DNA from 3 places in the Paenibacillus sp. EB106-05-06-XG162 genome. Region 2 is predicted to be linked to each of the others. Evidence: predicted binding sites of a transcription regulator. Region 2 holds the regulator's gene; each other region holds the start of a gene.
What was found. Region 2 encodes Rex, which represses fermentation and respiration genes when NADH is low (regulators of the CRP and FNR family bind a similar motif). Its sites were predicted from a motif close to TTGTGAAATATTTCACAA; they were not measured.
Positions count from the first base shown of each region.

Region 1 (7,928 bases), 180 kb from region 2:
GGTGAAAGTCGTTAAAAAAGCCGTTAAATCGAAACATAAAGCTGCGACGCTTAAAAAACATGTATCAAAACATAAAAAACATCATCACAAAGCCATTAAAAAAGCTAAAACAACAACGGCAAAAGCAAAAACAACGACGAGTAGCAAGAAGTAAGCAATTGATCCATAAAGGCGGGAGGACGGAGTCTTCCCGTCTTTCTTGCTTTCTGCTAGAGTGAAAGGAAGACGAAGGGGGAGCATGTGGTGTCACATATATTTGTTGTTGATGACGATCCGAATATTTTACAACTCATTTCAGAGTATCTGCGTAAGGATGGGTTTCAAGTGACATCCTTCCCTGATGGTCACGAACTTGTGGACCGAATTCGTTCAGAGGCGCCGGACTGTCTGATTCTAGATATTATGATGCCAGGCGTGAATGGGTTGTCACTTCTTACAACGATTCGTACATTCACGGAGATGCCGATTATTATGATTTCAGCACGCGGGGAGGAAGAGGATCGGATCATTGGTCTGGAGCTGGGGTGTAATGATTTCCTTCGTAAGCCGTTTCATCCCCGTGAACTTGTTGGGCGTGTGAAAGGTATGCTGCGTCTCGTTCAAATGCATAAATCTGTGGACGCATCGACGTCAGAACATGGAACGTATCTAACGGTTGGGAATATGAAGGTCAGTGAGGAGCTTCGCCGTGTTGAGGTGGAGGGGATGGAGATATCCTTCACTTCTCGTGAGTATGATTTGCTCGTATTCCTAGCGACTCATATGGAGCGTCCATTCAGTCGAGAACAGCTGATTCAGCAGGTCTGGAAATATGATTTCTTGGGCGAAGTCCGCGTTGTTGACGATCTTGTTAAGCGGCTTCGTAAGAAGTTGGGCGACGCAGGAGCAATGTTTCATATTGATACGTTGTGGGGTTTTGGCTATAAGGCGACGGTGAAAAGCTGATGCGTACGATTCGAGGTCGAATTTTTATTGCGCTCATTATTGTCATGATTTTCTCCGTCTTCACGTCCGTCTATATGGTAGATCGGCTCGTCGATGGTATGTTAATGGACCAAGCAAGGAACCAGTTGCGTATTCAGATGGAGAAAGGGATTCAAATTATTGAAGGCGGCGATCCCGAGGATTTAAGCACAGATGATTTGGAATTGCGCTTTCGGGATCGGATGTACTATGCTGATTTTTTTATCCTTAACAAAGAAGATAAGATCATAGCTGCAGGAGATGATGAAATGATTGGTCGAACTGCGCATATTTCGATGGCGCGACAGGATCATTTCTTCGAGCTGAACCAAGAGAAAATGATGTATACGCATCAAAATCTAAAAAATGGGCTGCGCATCATTGTCTATACACCAATGGATATTTTGAATCAAGTTTCAGATCGAATTCTCCATATCTCGATAAGATCGGTCATTATCAGCTTCGTCGTCATCTTCATCGTCGGCTTATGGCTAGTCTGGAATACGACGAGACCGCTTATGAAGCTTAAAGAGGCGGTGAGCCGATTTGAACCATCGTATCGAGGCGCACGGATGCCGAAGGGAGACGACACGGAAATTGGACAGTTAATGAATACATTCCACACGATGTCCGAACGTATTAGGCTGCATCATCAGCAGCAGACAGAATTCCTCCAGAACATATCGCATGAACTTCGTACGCCTTTAATGTCTATTCAGGGATATGCGGAGGCGATTAAAGATCAGGTGGTGTCCGTAGAAAAAGGGGTAGAGGTCGTATCGACGGAATCCAAACGGCTGATTCAATTGGTCGATAAGCTGCTGCAGCTTACAAGACTAGAGACCTTAGACGAAGTATGGAAAATGACGCATGTGGATTTGAAAGAGTTGATTGAGCAGGCTGTGCAGTTATTGGGACCTGCTGCTAGTGAACGTCAGGTTAAGATCGAAACACATGCTGCTGCGATGGAGCTCTCTATACCAGCGGAGCAAATTTTTCAGCTGACCATTAATTTTCTGCAAAATGCGGTTCGCTACGCAGCGACGGAAGTGGAAGTAACACTGGAACAGACGCCAAGTGGGTTTTGTATCATCGTTGATGATGATGGTCCAGGGGTGCCCATCGCAGAGCGGCAATCTGTCTTCGAACGGAATTATATCGGTGAAGCGGGAGTAACGGGAATTGGGCTCGCGATTTGCAAGCATATTGCAGATAAGCTGCAGACGAAGGTCGAATGTCTGGAATCACCGAATGGTGGTGCGAGGTTTACATTTGAATATAAGATAAAATAAAGACCACCTATGCTTTCTGACTAGGCGGTCTTTATTATTAAATGCGGCATATCGATAATGGGCATTTCTCACAATGACAAATTTCCTGCAGCTGCGCAACATCTTTAATGACGATGAGTCCGCCTTCGTATTCGATGGCATCTTTCTTACGCAAGTCGCTAAGCATCCGGTTTACACTTTCACGTGTCGCACCGATCATATTGGATAAGTCCGTATGTGTTACTTTCTTGTTGATAATCGTGTGTTCTCCGTGCGGTTCACCATAAGAATTACTTAGTCGAATAAGCGTAGAGCATAAGGCGCCAGGCTTGCCATAGAGCATGAGGTCACGGAATTTCGTCTGCGTGAGCCGATGATGCTGTCCCATCCATTTCATGAACTCAATGGAGAAGTCGCAATGTTGGCAGAGGAGAAGCTCAAGATCTTTCTGCTCCACGATACCAATTTCTGTCTCTTCCATCACTTCAGCCGTGAAGCTGTGTTTGCCTTGGTTGAAGGGATCGACATTTCCGACTAAGTCCCCGGCTTGGTACATATACATAATGAGCTCTTTGCCCTCATCAGTCGATTTTGTGATTTTGACTCGGCCTTTGCTAATATAGAACAGTTTGTCGGTTGGATCGCCCTCCCAGAATAGATGGGATCCCTCTGGAAAAATTCGTTCTTTCATTACGACAGATAACCGATTGAAGTTCGTGTCCGAGAATACGCTTGTATTACCTGTTCTTTCTACATCGGTTGGAGATAGAAGTGTCATAATATCATTTCCTTCCTCTGATATGCACTTTTTTAGTTGTTAAAATCTATGATGTGCATTTCTTCACAAACTTATTTTATCACGTTTTGGATCACATCATAACGTTAATTTTTAAGTAAATTTGAATATTCAGTAAACATTGTGGTAAAAATCACTGACGAATAGTAAGCGAACATTGAAAAAAGAGTTAATGTGATGTCTTTCACAATATGTTCACACTTTGTGAATAATTTCACGTAGAAAATCGGGAAATAATATGTTATGATCAATTTGTAAGCGGAATTGTAAAATATATGTAGTTTAAATGGAGGATGGAGAACCATGGCAGTGAAAGATACAAAAGTAGAAAATACTGTACCTACTGTGCAAGAACACATCAATTCCCTCGTAATGAACGCGAAAGCAGCGCTTGACGAGTTCATGGGATTTAACCAGGAGCAGATCGATTCCATCGTTCAGGCAATGGCGCTCGCAGGACTGGATCAGCATATGGCACTTGCCAAAATGGCCGTGGAAGAAACAGGACGTGGCGTATACGAAGACAAAATTACGAAGAACATCTTTGCTACAGAGTACATTTACCACAGTATTAAATATGATAAAACGGTTGGCGTGATCGAAGACAACTCATTCGATAATTTCCAGAAGATTGCTGAACCTGTTGGGATTGTGATGGGGATTACACCAGTAACCAACCCGACATCCACAACGATGTTCAAAGCACTTATTTCGATTAAAACACGTAACCCGATCATTTTTGGATTCCATCCATCCGCTCAGAAATGCAGCGTTGAAGCCGCTCGTATTCTACGTGATGCAGCAGTCGCTCATGGCGCACCGAAAAATTGTATTCAATGGATCGAGTTCCCTTCCATGGAAGCAACAGATTCGTTGATGCATCACCCAGATGTTGCGCTTATCTTAGCAACTGGCGGATCAGGTATGGTGAAGGCAGCATACAGCTGTGGCAAACCAGCACTTGGCGTTGGACCGGGCAACGTGCCAGCGTTTATCGAGAAAACAGCGAATATTGAACAAGCAGTTACCGATCTTATTCTCTCCAAAACATTCGATAACGGCATGATCTGTGCTTCGGAGCAAGCCGTGATCATTGAAGAGCCGATTTATAATAAAGTGAAGAAAATCATGACAGACAATGGATGTTACTTCTTATCCAAAGAAGAAACAGCGAAATTAACAGGCAGTGCGATGAAAGGCGACAAATGTGCGGTAAATCCCGTCATTGTTGGACAGCCGGCAACGAAAATTGCAGAGATGGCTGGTATAAAGGTTCCTGAGGGGACTAAAATTTTGATCGCTGAGCTTGAAGGTGTAGGTACGCAATATCCATTATCAGCTGAAAAATTAAGTCCAGTTCTTGCTTGCTACAAGGTAAAAGATGCTCAAGCAGGTATCGATCGCGCAGCAGAAATTGTTGCATTCGGCGGTATGGGCCACTCGTCAGCGATCCATTCGAACGACCAAGATGTGATTGCACGATTCGCGGATCGTCTACAGACAGGCCGGATTATTGTTAACTCTCCATCGACCCATGGAGCAATCGGGGATATCTATAATACGAACATGCCATCGCTCACGCTTGGTTGTGGATCTTACGGACGCAACTCGACATCCTCGAACGTTACAGCAGTCAATCTCATTAACGTGAAAAGGGTGGCGCATCGTACCGTGAATATGCAATGGTTCAAAGTACCGGATAAAATTTATTTTGAAAAAGGAAGTACACAATACCTTGAGAAAATGCCGGATATTAGCCGCGTCTTAATCGTAACGGATCCAATGATGGTGAAGCTTGGCTATGTTGATAAAGTAGAACATTATTTGCGTAAACGCCAAACTCCAGTTGCGATTGAGATCTTCTCGGATGTTGAGCCGGATCCATCGACAGAAACGGTTGAACGCGGAACAGCGCTCATGAACAGTTTCCAACCAGATTGCATTATCGCACTTGGTGGTGGATCGCCGATGGATGCTGCGAAAGGCATGTGGCTATTCTATGAATACCCTGATACCGACTTCGACGATTTGAAACAGAAGTTCATGGATATCCGCAAACGGATCTACAAATACCCACGTCTCGGACAAAAAGCGAAATTCGTTGCGATTCCGACGACTTCCGGTACAGGTTCAGAAGTAACATCGTTCGCGGTTATTACGGATAAAGAAAAAGGCAATACGAAGTATCCTTTGGCAGACTACGAGTTAACACCAGACGTAGCGATTGTCGATCCTGAGTTCGTATACTCATTGCCTAAAGTAGCTGTTGCTGATACAGGCATGGACGTATTGACACACGCGATTGAAGCTTACGTATCCGTAATGGCGAGTGATTTTACCGATGGTCTTGCGATCAAAGCGATCCAGCTGGTATTCCAATACTTGGAGAAATCCGCCAACGAAGCTTGCCCAACTGCGCGTGAGAAAATGCATAATGCTTCGACGATTGCAGGGATGGCCTTCGCGAATGCATTCTTAGGCATTAACCACAGCTTGGCGCATAAATGGGGCGGTCAATACCATACAGCACATGGACGTACAAATGCGATCTTGATGCCGCATGTCATCCGTTATAATGCGAAGAAACCGACGAAGTTCTCGTCGTTCCCGAAATATAACCATTTCGTAGCGGATGAGCGCTACGCAGAAATCGCGCGTATTCTAGGATTGCCAGCGAAGACGACGGAAGAAGGCGTCAATAGCTTGGTCAAAGCAATCCGTGATCTGAACAGAAAATTAGGCATTCCTGAATCGTTCCAAGCGATTGGTTTCGATGCGAAGGATTTTGAATCGCGTGTTGATTATTTGGCAGATCGTGCATTCGAAGATCAATGTACAACAGCCAATCCGAAATTGCCGCTTGTAACCGAGCTAGCAGATGTCTATCGCAATGCCTTCTACGGTAAATTTGAATAAAGTTTTACGATTTCATAAATGTAGAAATTGGATGCGTAGAGGTGTGATGGATGTCACACCTCTATTGCGATAAATGAGCTAGAATAAGGATGTAACGACATAGTGAAAAAAGTTACAAAGTATGGTCAGCTGCTGATGAGCGGCGAAAATAGAAATAACGGAGGGATTTCGATGTCGGTGATCGAAAGAGAAGTTATGGACAAACAACAAAACGGATGGCGTGGATTTAAAGACGGTAAATGGAACAGAGAGGTAAACGTAAATAATTTTATCGGTCTGAACATTACGCCTTACCTTGGTGACGAAGCTTTCTTGGCAGGCCCTACAGAGAATACAACGGCCCTTTGGAAGATCGTATCCGAACTTACGAAAAAAGAAATTGCTAATGGCGGCGTGCTTGATGTAGATGTGAATCATCCTTCAACGATCGTATCCCATGGCCCTGGTTATTTAGATAAAGATAAAGAGCAAATCGTCGGACTTCAAACGGATGAGCCTTTCAAACGTTCGATCCAACCATTTGGCGGCATTAAAATGATGATTGATGCTTGTAAAGCATACGGCTTCGAATTGCCGCAAGAGATCATCCACATGTTCACAGATATTCGTAAAACACATAACCAAGGTGTATTCGATGCCTATACATCCGAGATGAGAGCTGCGCGTAAAGCGGGTATCATTACAGGCCTACCTGATGCTTACGGCCGTGGACGGATTATCGGTGACTATCGCCGAATTGCATTGTATGGTGTGGATTTCTTGATCAAGCAAAAACAACAAGACCTAAAGAACTTGGAACTTGATTCCATGACTTCGGATGTTATCCGTGACCGTGAAGAAATTTCTGAACAAATTCGCGCATTAGGCGAGCTGAAGAGAATGGGTGAAATGCACGGATTTGATATCTCGAAGCCAGCAATGAACGCGAAAGAGGCTTTCCAATGGTTATACTTTGGATACCTCGCAGCGATTAAAGAACAAAATGGTGCAGCGATGTCCTTAGGACGTTGTTCATCTTTCCTAGATATATATGTCGAGCGCGACCTTCAAGAAGGTACATTGACCGAAGAACAAGCACAAGAATTGGTCGACCATTTCGTTATGAAATTGCGTATCGTTAAATTCTTACGTACACCAGATTACAACGAATTGTTCAGTGGTGACCCAACATGGGTAACTGAATCCATCGGTGGTATGGGTGTGAATGGCGAGACACGTGTTACTCGTAACAGCTTCCGATTCTTGCACACATTGTACAACCTAGGTCCTGCTCCAGAGCCAAACTTAACGGTATTATGGTCGACGAAATTGCCAGAAGGTTTCAAAAAATATTGTGCAAAAGCTTCGATCGAAACGAGCTCCATCCAGTACGAGAATGATGATTTGATGCGTCCATACTTCGGTGACGACTACGGCATCGCATGCTGCGTATCTGCAATGCGTATTGGTAAACAAATGCAGTTCTTCGGCGCACGTGCGAATCTTGCCAAAGCATTACTCTATGCGATCAATGGTGGCGTAGACGAGAAATCTGGTGCTCAAGTTTCCCCAGAATTCCCGCGTATCACATCTGAAGTATTAGACTACAAGGAAGTCATGAAACGTTATCACAATGTGATGGAATGGCTTGCGAAGTTGTATGTCAACACACTCAACGTCATTCACTTCATGCATGATAAATACTCATACGAGCGTATTGAGATGGCGCTTCATGATAAAGAAATTCTTCGCACGATGGCTTGCGGTATCGCAGGATTGTCGGTTGTTGCCGATTCCCTAAGTGCGATTAAATACGCGAAAGTTCGCCCAATCCGTAACGAGAACGGGATTGCCGTTGACTTCGAAGTGGAAGGCGAATTCCCGAACTATGGTAACAATGATGATCGCGTTGACTCCATTGCGATCGAGCTTGTTGAGACATTCATGGGTATGATTCGTAAACACAAAACATACCGTGACTCCTTGCCAACACAATCCGTACT
Region 1 covers NZ_JBYTDT010000004.1:223,537-231,464, reverse strand. Annotated here, with positions in the region: gene AC3WU2_RS12255 (hypothetical protein) at 1-154, shown strand, start outside; gene AC3WU2_RS12250 (response regulator transcription factor) at 244-945, shown strand; gene AC3WU2_RS12245 (HAMP domain-containing sensor histidine kinase) at 945-2,255, shown strand; gene AC3WU2_RS12240 (Crp/Fnr family transcriptional regulator) at 2,293-3,012, opposite strand; gene adhE (bifunctional acetaldehyde-CoA/alcohol dehydrogenase) at 3,334-5,946, shown strand; gene pflB (formate C-acetyltransferase) at 6,118-7,928, shown strand, end outside.
Region 1: pflB (formate C-acetyltransferase) is a predicted target of Rex. The motif match lies at 6,047-6,064, and genes of this name have one in related genera.

Region 2 (7,928 bases):
TTCTCAAGCTGTTTATCCAGACTTAATTCAATCATGCTGTATGCGTAATCTAATTTCTCAGCCGATTGCTCCACTAATAATACATCAAGTCCACGAACCGCCAACATTTCAGCGATCCCTTGACCCATGGTTCCCCCGCCAATGACGCCAATTTTCTTAAATTGCATGGTTATAAACCATCCTTTCCGACAACTCTGTATATATCATCTCTCAGAACTCCGCCATCTATTTTAACATGTCGAAAAAAATTAGACAAAAAACCAGCGCACATTTTACGCTGGTAATTGTATATTGTCACAAAATATTCTTCTAAATTGGTCGCCAGATACTACTTCTTCCGAAATAAGGAATTCCAAAGTCTTCTCAAATACCATTTTATGGCATTCAAGTTCGTTGCGCGTCCGTTCGAAGAGCTCATTCATGATTCGTTCGTTTTCTTTCATTCGCTCTTCTTGCGTCACGATCTGAACATTGGTGATCCCTAAATTGGTCAATCCCGCATTCATCATCGTCTCGACAATTTGCAGCGATTGCTCGAAGTCATTCGAAGATCCTGTACTTCGTCCGCCGTAGAAAATTTCTTCCGCTGCAGCTCCGCCTAGCGCAATCATAATCTGACTTTCTAGAAACTCTTTGGTGTGCAGATATTGATCCTTTAATGGATTATGTCGAACATATCCAAGCGCCTGTCCACGCGGACTAACGGTCACTTGTGCCACACTGCCAGGTCTAACAATTTCAGCGATAATCGCGTGTCCCAATTCATGAATGGCGACACGTCTGCGTTCTTCATTCGTCGCTTCACGATCCGTCTTCTCACCGAGCATGACTTTATCGATCGCCATGGTCAAATGGCGCTGCTCGATCTGCTCCAGCTTCTCCCGCATTGCATAAATTGCAGCTTCATTCATGACACTTTCGAGCTGTGCGCCGGAGAATCCAAACGACTGAACAGCGATCGTATCCAGCTGCACCGAATTATCCATTGGTTTATTTTCCGCATGAATGTTCAAGATGTGCAATCGACCTTTCTTATCCGGCAAATCGACACGAATATGTCGGTCAAATCGGCCTGGACGCAGCAATGCGCTGTCGAGCATTTCCTTTCGGTTCGTCGCAGCAATCACGAGCACACGAGGGGTAGAATTCGAATAAATCCCATCCATTTCGGTTAGAAGCTGATTGAGCGTCTGATCATATTCCTTCTGCTGGCCGCCTTCCCGCTTCCCGCCGATGACATCGATCTCGTCGATGAATATAATCGCATTTTCTTTCTTCTCTTTCACGGCTTGATCTCTTGCTTGCTTGAATAAATCACGGATACGGCCTGCACCAACCCCGACATACATCTCAACGAACTCACTACCAGAAGCTGCAGCATACACCGCATTCGAATAATGCGCTGCAGCTTTTGCCATTAACGTCTTCCCGGTTCCCGGAGGACCCGTTAATAGAATACCTTTCAACGGCCTGATCCCGAACTTCTTAATCTCCTCGTGGTTGATGAGGAAATCCAACGCTTCAATCAATTCCTGCTTCGCACGTTCTTGACCGCCAATCTGTTCAAAGGTCAAATAACTAGGCTTAGACGACCCGCCTACTCGTCGTTGTTGTCTTCCAACTGTCAAGCTGCCCCCACGGCTCTTCATGGCTAAATAGATAACTCCGATCACAAGGGCGACACCAACAAAAGGCAAGATGTTCACCCCAATGATGCCGAGAAAAATAAATAACGCGATCACAAACCCAATAACGACTTCTCTCCACCCTTTAAGCATTAGGCCACACCCCCACGGGCTCACCCTTGCGAGGAAGAATAATATACTTGCTTGCCTTTCCATCGGTAATGGTTACATATACATTTCGTTCATCCATCTCAGCAGATGTGTGAACTTGTGTTAGATTTAACGACTTGCTCGTCTTTTCTAATACTTGTGGAATCTCTGAGTATTGCTTATTCTCCATCGCTTGTGCGACGCCGAACAACGCATGAGACCACCAATCATCAAGCAGTGGAGACGATGGATTACTTACGGTAATATTCAATTTCTTATCACCAATGACTTTATTACCGGACTGATATATATGTTGAACGATTTCTCGCAAATTCGCATCGGGCTGAACTTGAATGACGAGTTGAACATCATTACGCGTAATGTTTGCTTTCGCATCAGATACCGTCGATACTTCTTTGGCTACCTTCTCTACAGGACTTTGTACAGCTACATTCTGATAGAAGAACCAGCCGCCAAAAAGGACGGCCATCGATCCGACCAGTGTTAGGACAAGTGGTTTAACACGTATTTTCAATGTAACGCCCTCCTTCATTTCGTATATCACACAGTATATCATAGGATATATACGATTGAAGAATGTAATGTGTGGAAGCCCTGCCAACCATCGCTCGAACAATTGAAAAAGAGCCTGCCTTAAAAGGCAAGCTCTTCAAATTCCGCTGTCACTTCGAATTTCTCGATGTACGCGTCTCATTGATATTCACATTTTTAAAGAGATTGATCAGGAGACAAATGGCGCTAAGGATAAGTAGTGCACCACCTGCACCAATAATCGGTCCCCACGGCGTCTCTTCTTTTGTAAGCAATAAGGTGATTAGAGAGCCCATCATGATGATGACACCTAAATTCATTAACCAAAAATGCCACTTCGCCAGAGCACTGTTATCCGCCCTAGGGAATAATATATAGATCACGCCAGATACCGCCATAGATAGCCAACCGATTAGATTTACGTGCGCATGAACACCTGCAAGCACATAATCTTTGGCCATTGACATATAAATCCCCAAACCCATTGACAAGATAAAGTACAGCACACCAATCTTCAGAAATCGAATACCCATGGATTGAACCAACCCCTTCCGATCAATATGACCCTACTCGGTCGGGATTAGTATATCGACGAGATCCTTATTTTAGAATACTTTTTTTCCGAAGGTTATCTTATCGATTAGGCAAGGTATACGTTGTCAAATACCCTGCATCCGAGAAACGGTAAAAGTCATAGTAGTAGTGTACGTTTTCGTTCGGTTTGGAGGCTTTATAGAACACCTGCCATACATACTGCTGTTCCCAAATGCCAGGTACGATTGTAATGATATCTGCGCCAGGCGATCGACTTAATACTTTCGCTTGTATCGCTTCCTTCGTCGAACCTTGCTTCAGTTGCTCCGTGTGTACGGAAGTTCCCTCTTGATTGACCCACACCACTAAATTCTGATCCTGCTCATCCAGTCCATTGACGATATAATATACATCTTCCCATACAGACTTCTGTATCCCTGTTACCTTCTTCAAGGATGATTGCTCTAAAGCAGCTTTCGTTGCCCGATCTTCTGCAAGCCATTCACCGCTCTGTACATTCCGATAATATAAATGCAGTCCGAGCAAAATCAGTATAATGACAGATATGATAATAACGATCCATCTTCTTTGCATCTGTAACTCCCTTAACGCGCTAACAATCCGTCGAAGCAAGCTTGTGCTTCACGCATAATTTTCTCTTCGTCGAGGGTTAGACATTCACGGTTCTTGACGACCTGTTTGCCATCTACCCATACATGCCAAACATCTTGTGCTGCACCCGAGTAAATCACATGGGAAATCAGATCTGTATGCGGCTTATAGTGCGGCTGATCAATGTTAACAGCGATGAAATCGGCTTTCATCCCTGCACGAAGCAATCCCGTCACATTCTCCAGCCCAATCGATTTCGCTCCATATTCCGTGCCTAAACGCAAGGCTTCTAAAGCAGGAACAGCTGTCGGATCACCCGATACCCCTTTATGAATTAATGCAGCAAGACGCATTTCTTCAAGCATATCGAGGTTGTTGTTGCTCGCTGCGCCATCCGTACCAAGCGATACCGTTACGCCTGCTTTTAACAGATCCGGTACTCTAGCAACACCGCTCGCAAGCTTCAAATTGCTGCCAGGGTTGTGCGATACACTTACGTTGTAACGTGCAAGCGTCTCAATCTCATCATCCGTCAAATGTACCGCGTGCGCAACAAGCGTCGGACGTGTGAATACACCTAACTTCTCGAGATGCGCCACAGGGCGAAGCCCATATTCATTCACATTCTGCTGTACTTCCGCTGCCGTCTCCGACATGTGCGTATGCATTGGCAGGTCTAGATCATGCGCTGCTTGTACGAACTTCTCAATGAACGCAGGAGGACAGGTATAAGGCGCATGTGGTGACATCATCGTCGTAATTCTGCCATCCGCCTTCCCATGCCAATCCTTCGCAAATTGAACCGCCTCCGCAAGCTTCGCCAGCTGAACATCCTCAGGACATAGACCAATCGCTCCACGCATCAGCACCGCGCGAATACCTGATTCGTCTGTCACTTTTGCCACTTGATCCATGTGATCGTACATATCGAGGAAGGTTGTCGTTCCACCTTTTAACATTTCCAGGACAGATAACGATGTACCCCAATAGACATCCTTCGAGGTGAATTTACCTTCCATCGGCCACATTTTCTCTTGGAGCCATACTTGCAGTGCAAGATCATCACCATGACCGCGCAACAGGGACATTGCTGCGTGACCATGCGTATTCATTAATCCAGGTAAGAACAATAGCCCTTTGCCATCCATAACCTCTACATCTTCAGGAATCACCAAATCCGCTGGAAGCTGCTCGCCTACATACCGAATTTGATCCCCTTCTATCACCATAACCCCGTGAATTACAGGTTTATCTGCGTTCATAACGGCGAAATAGCCGTTCTTAATGATCCATAGATTCTTCTTCATCTTCGTCCATATCCTTCCCATTGTGCAAGTAGTACGCCAAGCTCAATAAATCCGTTGTAAAATCAGCTGTGTGCACACGCACATGCTGAGGCACTTTTAAGATGACCGGTGCAAAATTCAGAATTGCTTCTACACCCGCATTCACAAAAGCGTTTGCCACATTTTGTGCTTCCATCGCAGGAACGGTAATAATACCGATACGAACATTATGCTCACGAACAGTCGCTTCTAAATCCTCCATCGGCTGAACAACAATATTATTAATCTTGCTGCCGATCTTCGGCTGATGTGCATCAAAAACAGCTACAATTTTCATATTATCCTTAAGATATGTATTGTAGTTACTTAATGCTTGGCCAAGATTACCTGCCCCGACAAGAGCGACATTAATCTGCTGATTCAGCTTCAAAATTTGGCGGATTTTCTGAATTAAATAAGCAACATCATAGCCAATCCCTTTACGCCCGAACTCGCCAAAATACGCTAAATCTTTACGGATTTGAGCTGGATTTAAATCCAGCTTCAATCCGAGATCCTGCGAGGAGACCGTAAGGACTTCACGCTGCTGCAATTCACTCAAATAGCGCAAATAAATGGGAAGACGGCGTACAACTGCTTCAGATATTTTCATTGTTTTCATGGATGACTCCCCTCTCTTCCTCGTCCGACAGCCATTCTTGCATTCGAGGCACGATTTGATCTAGCCGCATATGCTCCATCTTCGGACCTGGTAAAGAATATAAGAAATACTTGCCATAATAAGATTCAATAACACGTGTGTCATAAATAATGACGATCCCACGGTCTTGCGCGGTACGTACCAATCGCCCAAACCCTTGCTTGAAGCGAATAACCGCCTGCGGAACTGACAATTTCATGAATGGATTCTTCTTCTCCTTCTGCAGCAGCTCCGACTTTGCTTCAATGAGCGGATGATTCGGCGGCTGGAACGGAAGCCTCACAATCGCCAGACAGGTTAGCGCATCACCAGGAATATCGACGCCTTCCCAGAAGCTGCTTGTACCGAGGAGAACGGACGCCGATTGATCCTGGAACCTGCGAGTTAACTTACTCCGATTCCCGCTGTCAATCCCTTGTCCGATAACCTGAATTTGATGCGGGCTTAGAAGCTCCTTGAGTGGATCGTACACCTGCTTCATCATCCGGTACGATGTGAACAGGACGAGCATTCTGCCATGCGTAGCCACAGCTGCGTCAGCCAGAGACTTCACTAAGGTCTGCACGAAATGTGCATCCGGATTCGATCCTTTGAGCATCGGGAAATCGCGTGGGATCACCACTAGCGCCTGTTTACGATACTGGAAAGGCGATGGGAGCACCATGCTCTGAAGCCGTCCTTGATCCTGGGCTTCCTGCAATCCTAACTGCTCAATCATGTATTGGAAAGATTTATCAACCGATAAGGTTGCTGATGTGAGCACGATACTTTTCTTCGCATCGAAGAAATATTCCTTCAGCTGAGCGCTGACATCCGCTGGAACAGCGAATAATTGCAAGGATTTACTACGGAAATGACTGCTTGCTTCCATCCAGAATACGACATTCGGCTCCTTCATTTTCATAAAGTATCGGATGTCATCACGCGCACGCGCCAAATCCTTCACTGTTCCGGATAAATCCGTCACGGCCGCTTGAATCCCATATTCCTCCTGTATATCCCGCAGATCTTGCAGCAAACGCTCAGATTTACGAACGATTTCGTTCAAGAGGGCATTCAGCTGATCTTCAAGTACCGAAGCTGCATCCCAATCATTTGGCATTTTTTCTGTCTGCAGTCGATATACAAATTGGCCCTGCTCTTGATTCGCATCACTTGTCCGCTGCGGCATCATACTGAACAAAATTTCCGTTAACTTATCCCACATCTCTTTGGCATCAACAAGCTGCGAATAGGAATCTTCAATAATTTCACATGCCATTTGTGCCTTCTCATCAGGAATAACATGGAGACGATTGCGCAGCGTCGGCAATTGTCCATTCTTACTATCCTTAAGCAAGCGCAGCAAGGTATGAACAAGACTGAAATATTTCACATGCAGACCGAGATGCTTCCCGGCGACTTCCTCGAGATGATGGGCCTCATCAATGACAAGATGATCATAAACAGGTAAGAATCGATGATCCACCTTGATATCTGTAAATAATAAGGAATGGTTCGTAATAATCACATCTGCGATATTTGCTTCATGGCGAGCGCGATGGTAGAAGCATTTGCGGAACCAAGGACAAGCTCGATTCAGACAAGAATCCGTATCACTAGCAACCGTATCCCAGAAATCGGCTCCTTTATTGCCAAAATGCAGCTCTTCATTATCGCCATGCTCTGTCTCGGCAAGCCATACCAGCATCTGTGCTGCTGTAATAATATCTTCCTTTGGCGTAATGAAATCTTTTGTATTTATTTTATGTTCAAACTTCCGCAAGCACAAATAATGGCTGCGACCTTTTAATACCGATACTCTGAAATCAACCGGTAATATCGTCTTGAGGAGCGGTACGTCTCGCTGTCGAATCTGTTCTTGCAGATTAATCGTGTGTGTACTGACGACCACTTTATTGTCATTCTTGACGCTGTAATAAATCGAAGGGATCAAATACCCTAAGGATTTACCCGTTCCTGTACCCGCTTCCAACAGAAGATGATGATCATCCTCTAGCGCTGAATTCACTTCATGGAACATAATATTCTGCGCTTCACGCTGTTCGAATTGAGGAAGGAATTGTCGTAGACGATCAATCGAATCGGTACAGAACTGTTCGAAGTTCTGACCTTCTAGCGGGTTGGTAAGCAGTTCTTCTCGAGGCGGAGGAATCTCCGTCCAATCCTCAATATGGAGCGAGAACTGACGAAATGCACGACCACTATCATCGGTAATGACCGGACGCATCTCTCGGTCAGCCAGCAGTTCATGCATGAACCAGTTCAGATCGCTGTCATCTTGCGCGAACAAATCAGCTAATCGTTGAATAGCTAAGAGCGGAAGATCATCCAACTTCTCCAGACACTTCAGTAATACATGAGCAGTGGCTAAGGCATCGCTGTCCGCTTGATGAGGACGCTCGTGCGGAATATCAAACCACGATGTTACTGCGCTTAATTGATACGTCGTTAATGCAGGAAAGCAAA
Region 2 covers NZ_JBYTDT010000004.1:39,331-47,258, forward strand. Annotated here, with positions in the region: gene AC3WU2_RS11240 (3-hydroxyacyl-CoA dehydrogenase family protein) at 1-167, opposite strand, end outside; gene AC3WU2_RS11245 (AAA family ATPase) at 273-1,778, opposite strand; gene AC3WU2_RS11250 (hypothetical protein) at 1,771-2,310, opposite strand; gene AC3WU2_RS11255 (cytochrome-c oxidase) at 2,459-2,860, opposite strand; gene AC3WU2_RS11260 (cell wall elongation regulator TseB-like domain-containing protein) at 2,961-3,455, opposite strand; gene AC3WU2_RS11265 (amidohydrolase) at 3,467-4,780, opposite strand; gene AC3WU2_RS11270 (redox-sensing transcriptional repressor Rex) at 4,755-5,420, opposite strand; gene dinG (ATP-dependent DNA helicase DinG) at 5,398-7,928, opposite strand, start outside.

Region 3 (7,928 bases), on a different contig from region 2:
GGAACAATTCATGAGACGAAAGCGGTGGCCATGGCTTCAGAACACTCATAGAGGGGAATCCGTCCCCTCTTTTTTTTGTTCTACGTATCGCTTAGCTACGAATTCCAATACTTTACATTTAATAGAATTTCGATAATAATTAACAATTATATACATAATTCTACGTGAGGTGTTCTTATGCATTCAGTCTACATTACAAGTATCGGCAAGTTTCTACCCGGCTCCCCTGTCAGCAACGAAGAGATCGAAGATTATCTTGGCAAAATTGGCGGCAAATCTTCAAAAACCAAGCGCATTATTCTCGAGAAGAATCAAATTCGCTCTCGCTATTATGCGATGGATAAAGAGCAAAAAAGCCTGTACACGAATGCAGAGATGGCAGCGCTCGCCATCCGCGACGCACTGGAGCGAAACGAAGATGTCTCCGCCCAAAATATCGGATTCCTGGCGACAGGCACGACGAGAGCCGACATGCTCCTCCCCGGCTTCGCCAGCATGGTGCATGCGGAAGCCGATCTGCCGGTGATGGAAGTCTCTTCGCATGCGGGCTTGTGTGCGAGCGGTATGCAAGCGATGAAGACTGCTTATCTCCAAGTGAAATCGGGAGAGCATGAAGCCGCAATTGCTTGTGCTAGCGAATTTCTGAGCCGTGAATTCAAACATACCAAATTTGAAGCGCAGCGTATTTATAGCAACGGCCGAGTTCCATTCGACACCGATTTCCTACGATTTATGCTGTCGGATGGCGCAGGCGCTGCCATATTGCAAAATAAGCCTTCCGCTAAGGGACTATCGCTGCGTATTGAGTGGATCGATAACAAGTCGTATGCGAATCAATATGATGTCTGCATGTATTCTGGCATGAGCAAGGAGGACGGCATTCCTTCCTGGCTAGATTATGCGTCCATTCATGAAGCAGCGGATCGCGGCGCGCTTAACCTGAAGCAAGACGTAAGGCTGGTTAATGAAATTACAACGGTCGGATCGAATCGGTTCTTGGAGCTTGTGAAGGAAGGCCGAATTGACCCCGACGCGATTGATTGGATGGTCTGCCATTATTCTTCGCATTTCTTCAAGGAAGAAATTTTCCGCTTGTTAGAGGCTGGCGGGGTGACGATTCCGAATGAGAAGTGGTTCACGAATTTATATACGAAGGGGAATACGGCTGCAGCTTCGATCTATATCATGCTGGAAGAGCTGCTCAACGAAGGCCATCTCTCAGAAGACCAACAAGTGATGTGCATCGTACCCGAGAGCGGTCGATTCCAGACCTCCATCATGATGTTAACCGTCGTAGGCCCTGCATAATGCTATCATTCTATTAAATTTTTTCACAAGAAAAGGGGCTCCTCCGTCATTTTTTGACTGTAGAGCCCCTCTTGCATGGATCTAACCGTGATTCTCCATCGCTCGCATCGACTCAGCAACCTTCGCCATCATGGAGCATTCGATTCGCTTGCGGAAGATGTCGCAGCTGAAGTCATAGATGCCGTTCATGGTACCCATCGCGTGCAATGCATTGGCAGGGCAGCCGCCGCTGCAGTAGAGTTTAGCCCAGCAATCCTTGCATTCCCGCTTCGAGTAGCAGTTGTTCTCTTTAAATTGGCATTGCAGCACCGGTCGCGTTATGCCATCCCAAATGTTCCCCATGCTATACGCTTCATCTCCTACGAACTGGTGACAAGGGAACAGTTCGCCCCATGGCGTGACCGCGAGATATTCAGTACCTGATCCGCAGCCAGTGATTCGCTTCTGTATGCAAGGACCTTCCGAGAGATCGAGCATGTAATGATAGAAGGTAAACCCTCTGCCTTGTTCACCGCGCTCAATCATTTCCTTGGCGAGAATTTCGTATTGATTGTAAATCTCCGGAAGATCCTCCTTGGTCAGTGCATAGGGTTCCCGTGGGTCACAGATGACCGGTTCCATCGAAATTTTATCAAAACCAAGGTCTGCGATATGGAAGATGTCATTCGTGAAATCGATATTGTTGCGCGTATAGGTTCCCCGCACATAGTATTCTTGGTCTCCACGCTGTCGGATGAATTCTTGGAGCTTCGGTACGATATGATCATAGCTACCTTTTCCAGTCACGGTTGTGCGATGTCGGTCATGAACCTCTTTTCTGCCATCTAAACTTAATACGACATTGTACATTTCCTGATTTAAGAACTCGGTGACCTCATCGTTCAACAGCATGCCATTCGTCGTGAAGGTGAAGCGGAATTTTTTTTTGTATTCTTTCTCTTTGCTTCTCGCATACATCACAATCTGCTTGACCACGGTCCAAGCCATCAGCGGCTCTCCGCCGAAGAAGTCAATGTCTAGGTTTCGGTGATGTCCCGTATGTTCCAGTAAGTAATCGATGGCTCTTTGTCCAACCTCATAGCTCATTATTGCCCGATCGCCATTGTACTTCCCTTGGCTGGCGAAGCAATAGTCGCAGGATAGATTGCAGGTATGCGCGACATTCAGGCAGAGCGCCTTCACATAGGTCTGTCGATTTTTCAGATCGATCGAGAGATTTTCATACGGATCCTTGGTGAACAGCAGCCCCTGGCTTCTCAGCTCCTCCACCTCCGCGATGGTTCCTCGAATGATCCCTTCGGAAATGGCCGGATCATATTCGTATTTCTCCTGCATGAAGGACATGATCTCGTCTGGGGACGCTTGCTCATACAGCGCGATGATGTCATACGCCAAGTCGTCGACGACATGCACCGACCCGCTATAAGTATCGAGGACGATGTTATATCCGTTCAGTTGATATTGATGAATCATACTGCTAATCATGCTCCTTTGCCTACATGTTGACACGGGTTAAAAAATAGCCGCCCATCTACAGCGCAGTGGGCGGTGAACTCCAAATCCTATTTGTTCATTGCGTTTTCACAACGCTGGTTTGCTACTCCACAAGAAGTTTTGCAAGCAGACTGGCAAGATGTCTGGCATGCGCCGCATCCGCCGTGTTTTGCGGTATCCATCAGTGTTCGTGTGCTTAGTGTTACGATTCTTTTCATCATGAATAACTCCTCTGCCATTTCAATTCGTTCAAACCAATAAAGATAACAATGTGAATGATTTCACTTTTTTTACCTTTAACAAGGGTAACAACGACCACGGATGGACGTCAATCAAATAGATCACATCTAAATCACCGTCAGACGGCTATCGCCTTCCGACCGAAGCAGAGTGGCAACATGCATAGAAAGCCGGAACGAAGGCCTATCAATATGGAGAGCAGGATCAGATTGCTTGGTATAATAAAAGTTCCGGAGGTAGCTGGGCTGAGGGATACGCGGGGGCGGGGCTTCGTGCCACAGTCGCAGCCACCCAACCTTCCGCATAGACGATCCTGGCTTCTTGCCCGTTCGATCTAACCATAGAGAAGACACGGCGGTTGTTTCCGTGTCTTCTAACGTTGCCCCTATAAGTTCTTCCAAATGTTAAATGTAATCCGATCCGCTTGAAATAAATCTTTCCCTTCCGCATCCAACAACGGACCAAATCTCAGTTCGAAATCCTTGTTCTTGTCAAAATGATTTGCAGGTACCAGCAACACCGCCATCGTCTCTATACTTTCTCCCGATTCTAGTTCCTCCTTGGTCTTGGGCGCTAACGCTTGCGTCGCCTTCACTGTAGCTGAGGATTGCGGCAGCGCGAGCATCAAGGATAAATCACTGAGCCGGATGGTCTCGGGCGAGGCATTCTGAATCCGGTATTTCGCGGTTAGAGCGACAATTCCTTGATCACCGAACCCTTTGAAGGAGTCGCTGTGAGCTGCATCGATCTTTAGCTTAGCCCATTGATATCCTCCGAGCGTAATCTTGATGTTACTCACTTGATTGCTTCGCTTCGGCTCGAAGGTGAAGAGCACCTGCTTCTCGGCAATGTTCTGCGTCGTTAGCAGATCGGAATAAGGCTGTTGTTCTTGCGGATTCAGGGTGCTGCCCTTCTCGTCCTTCAGCAGAAAGTCACGCCCGCCAATTCGCAGCATGTTAACGCTCGGTTGCTCGGGCAAGAAGAAGAAGAGCTTTTTCGTTGTACCATCCTTATATTTGAGCAAGAGCGTATAGTCCGTAATCGTATAGGTTCCCGAGGAATTGGATTCTGAACCAACGCTGGTGGAAACGCCGGATTTATCGCCGCTATCTGAGCCGTCAGACGTAAAGCCGATGAAGCTGCTGTCCACGAAGGTCCCGTCTTTATTGAATGCCAATCCACTGCCGGGCGTACTCGACGAATAGCTGAAAGATTCGTATTTGCCTTGCAGCTTCAGCCCGCTGACTGGTGAATATTTGGTATACTTATCGCCATCAATCTCCAGCTCTTTATACGAAATGACTTTATACGAATACGATTTTCCATTGTTCAGCGTGATCGTATTGCCTTTGATTTCATAAGACAGACACGCATCACGGTTGCAGTCGAGTGCATCGATACCGCCATCCGGGAATGCCGTAGCCACCTGTGTATCGTTGACGAAGTAGTAATAGTCCCAGCACAGATTAGGACACCCGCGAAGTCCACCGACATCCATTTCCCAATGGGCATAGAAATTCCGAGGCACGCCTTGCCCGCCGGTCGGAACCCCTTTATTGACTTCTTCTTGAGCAGCAGCCTTCGTTAGCCCGGATTGCTGAATAAACGCCTCACTATAAATACTTATCAATTGCTGATCACTGTTCCAACCTACTACCGCACCCGTCGCTTCCCCAACAAAACGCAGCGGTACTAACGTATGACCATTCACCGTCGTTCCCGATGTTGTTAACGCAACCGATTTCCCATCAATCAGAGCCATATGGCTGTTAAGTTTCAGCGCGAATGTCTTACTCTCTTTTTGTCCGCTAACCGTCTCCGTCTTGGCATCCCACGTTATCTCAATCCCTAGCGACTCGAACAGCGGACGAAGCTGTACCAAGGTCGTGCCATTCCGCATGAGCGGCTGAACAGTAAACGTAACCGGCTGCTGATCTACATACACTTCGATCCGATCACCTTTGGCTTCTGCAACGGACGGTTTGCCGAGTAGCCATATGGTCGCAAGCATGATGATACCCATCAAAATGATGAACAGATTCTTATTCCTAATCTCTAACAACGCATTTCTCTCCTTCCTCCTTTTGGATACCCCATCATTTTATTTAATAATTGTACCTAACAGACCTATAATCATCCCTAAAAAGCTGGGAAAATCCCGAATTGTTTTGATTGACAATTCATCCCTATTCCCATAGTATGTAATTTAACAAACATCTAATTTAATATGTATTAAATTACTTTTAAATGTGGGAGGAACGCATATGACAACGTTAGGCATCCTCGGTGTGACTCATGATCCTGTACTTCGAGAGAAATACAATTTATCTTTAGACTTCATTCAGGAGTTAATAATGGAGTTTAATCCGGATGTGATTTGTGGGGAGGTACTTCCTGCGAGTTGGGAGAAATATCTACAAGATCCTACGCATCAAGGGTATTGGGGAGAGCCTGCCAGTGAATATTGGGATTTAATCTTTCCTCTCTGTGAAGAGAAATCATTCGATTTTGTCCCCATTGATTGGGTCGAGCTTGATGTATGGATGGATTTCGACCCGTTTCAACCCTTCGATGAAATTCAAAGACAAGCATTGAATGCTGAGCTGGAACAATGGTTCCAAAGACAACTGTCAACATGGGATACAAGTGTGATTCCGTTAAATGGTGCAGCTTATGACACGATTACGAAGCAAAAATACGAATGGTTAGAACAGATCAATCCACAAGCGCATCTCTTCCGGTGGGTGTGTCGACACCTCATCATGATTCAGCGAATCAAGAACGCGACCAAGCTGCACGCTGGGAAACGAATTTTATGCATTTTAGGTGCAGATCATAATCATGCGTTATATGAAGGCCTCGTCTCCGAACAGCACATTGAGCTCATTTATCCTCTTAGACAATAAATAACACGCGGATACAACAAAGAGGGGCACCACCCCCCTCTCTACCTAACGTATTAAGCTGTCGATGTCATCGGATGTTTAACATGTACCGGATAATGATGGTCACCATTCGTTCTTACAAATAGACCTCCCGAATAGCTAGCCTTATTCAATACGAGATCAGGATCATCAGGCGTGTAATGAAATGTTATTTTCCTCGTATCACGCCCTGCGATCTTCGTAAGTATATCTTGCGTATGAATCTCCTGTGTGTGGACCATATCGAAAACATCCATATGATGATTCTCTTTCTTATACACCACAATGACATGCTCTTCTTCCAGGTAATACATATCCTCACGAAAAACGTTCAAACCATAAAACATGAAAATCCCTTGCGTGTGGTCTGTTCCTAAACACTTTGAAACCGGTAATCTCTCTGATACGAATTGATAGATCAAATGCAGGTCCTCCGCTTGGCTTACATTCAGTTTTCGAATTCCGGTAGGCTCAAGTTCCCTCGGGGTAAAGTCCATCGTAAACAGATGTTCTTCTACAGCTTCAAACCCAAACTTCGGGTAGAAATCAAGAACCGAATCATTCGCAAAAAGATACATGACATCATATTGGTTCTCATAATCTTCTATCACATTGTTCATTAAGCTTGTGGACAACCCTTGTTCTCGGAAGTCCGGATGTGTCATAACGGTTCCGATTTGGATCGCGCTTTTCTTGTCACCATCTATCACTAAATCAAGTAGGTTCACCGAGACATTTGCAACCACTTGGTCCCCTTGCGCAAATGAATACGGAATGTATCGTTCATTCCAAAAGCCCTTCTGGTGCCATTCTTCAAAGCTTATCTCAAACGTACGATGAGCAAGCTCTGAGAAACTCTTCCTAAGCACTTCGTCATGTTTATAATCCTTCACAAATCGAGGTTTTTGCACGGATATTCCTCCCTTCACTCTCGTCAAGATCATGGTATCACACCAATGTGATATACATAGGCAGAGTTTAATTATATTTGTTTTAGACACTTGGAAGGTCGTATCAGGTAGAATATCGAAATCAATAGGTAAAGGGAGGTGAAAGGATTGGACCTACCAAACGATTACCCGGAGAATCACGGACTTTCTTCACAAGCTCTAACCCATTTTTACGCTGCAATCGAAAAACAAAGTTTAGCCGTAAATACATTTATTTTGATACAAGACGGCAACGTTACCTCGAAATTCGCGCGCTACCCTTATCGGCTAGATTGTCCGCAGTTGTTATTTTCACTGAGTAAGAGCATCACTTCCCTTGCTGTGGGGATCGCTTGGGATCACAGTCTATTAAGTTTGGAAGATAAGGTCATATCTTTCTTTCCAGAGCGACTTCCTGATCCTATTTCACCGAATTTATCGAAGATGATGATACACCATCTACTGTCCATGAACGTGGGACACGATGAGGATATTTATGCTGCTGTTGCGCCAGAAGAGGACTGGGTGAGCGCCTTTTTATCCTTAGAGATCGAACATGAGCCTGGAACGCATTACCGTTATAGCACGCATTCTACGTATATGTTGGCCGCCATTTTGGAGACAGTCACGGGGCAAAATGTAATAGATTTTCTTATGCCGACACTGTTTGATCCATTAGGAATACCACGACCCACATGGGAAACCTGTCCGAAAGGGATGACCGCTGGCGGAATGGGGTTAAGTCTATCGACGGAGAGCATCGCGAAGATTGGCCTCATGCTCTTAGATCAAGGCGTTTACGCAGGGAAGAGAATACTCTCCGAGCAGTACATTCGGCTTGCGACGTCCGAACAAAGCGATAACCGCTTAGGCGCGACGCGTATCGATTCCGCACAAGGCTACGGCTACCAGATCCATCTGTGTCGACGTGGGTGTTATCGGGGGGATGGTGGCTTTGGACAGCTTTGTTTTGTTGCGCCTGAACAGAAGCTTGTGATTGCAGCAACATCAAGCTTCCAGAGTATGAATCAAT
Region 3 covers NZ_JBYTDT010000012.1:151,584-159,511, forward strand. Annotated here, with positions in the region: gene AC3WU2_RS22370 (cupin domain-containing protein) at 1-51, shown strand, start outside; gene AC3WU2_RS22375 (beta-ketoacyl-ACP synthase III) at 178-1,308, shown strand; gene scfB (thioether cross-link-forming SCIFF peptide maturase) at 1,390-2,781, opposite strand; gene scfA (six-cysteine ranthipeptide SCIFF) at 2,871-3,020, opposite strand; partial or broken gene AC3WU2_RS22390 (hypothetical protein) at 3,161-3,450, shown strand; gene AC3WU2_RS22395 (copper amine oxidase N-terminal domain-containing protein) at 3,428-5,104, opposite strand; gene AC3WU2_RS22400 (hypothetical protein) at 5,307-5,948, shown strand; gene AC3WU2_RS22405 (GNAT family N-acetyltransferase) at 6,002-6,877, opposite strand; gene AC3WU2_RS22410 (serine hydrolase domain-containing protein) at 7,025-7,928, shown strand, end outside.
Region 3: scfA (six-cysteine ranthipeptide SCIFF) is a predicted target of Rex. The motif match lies at 3,072-3,089, and genes of this name have one in related genera.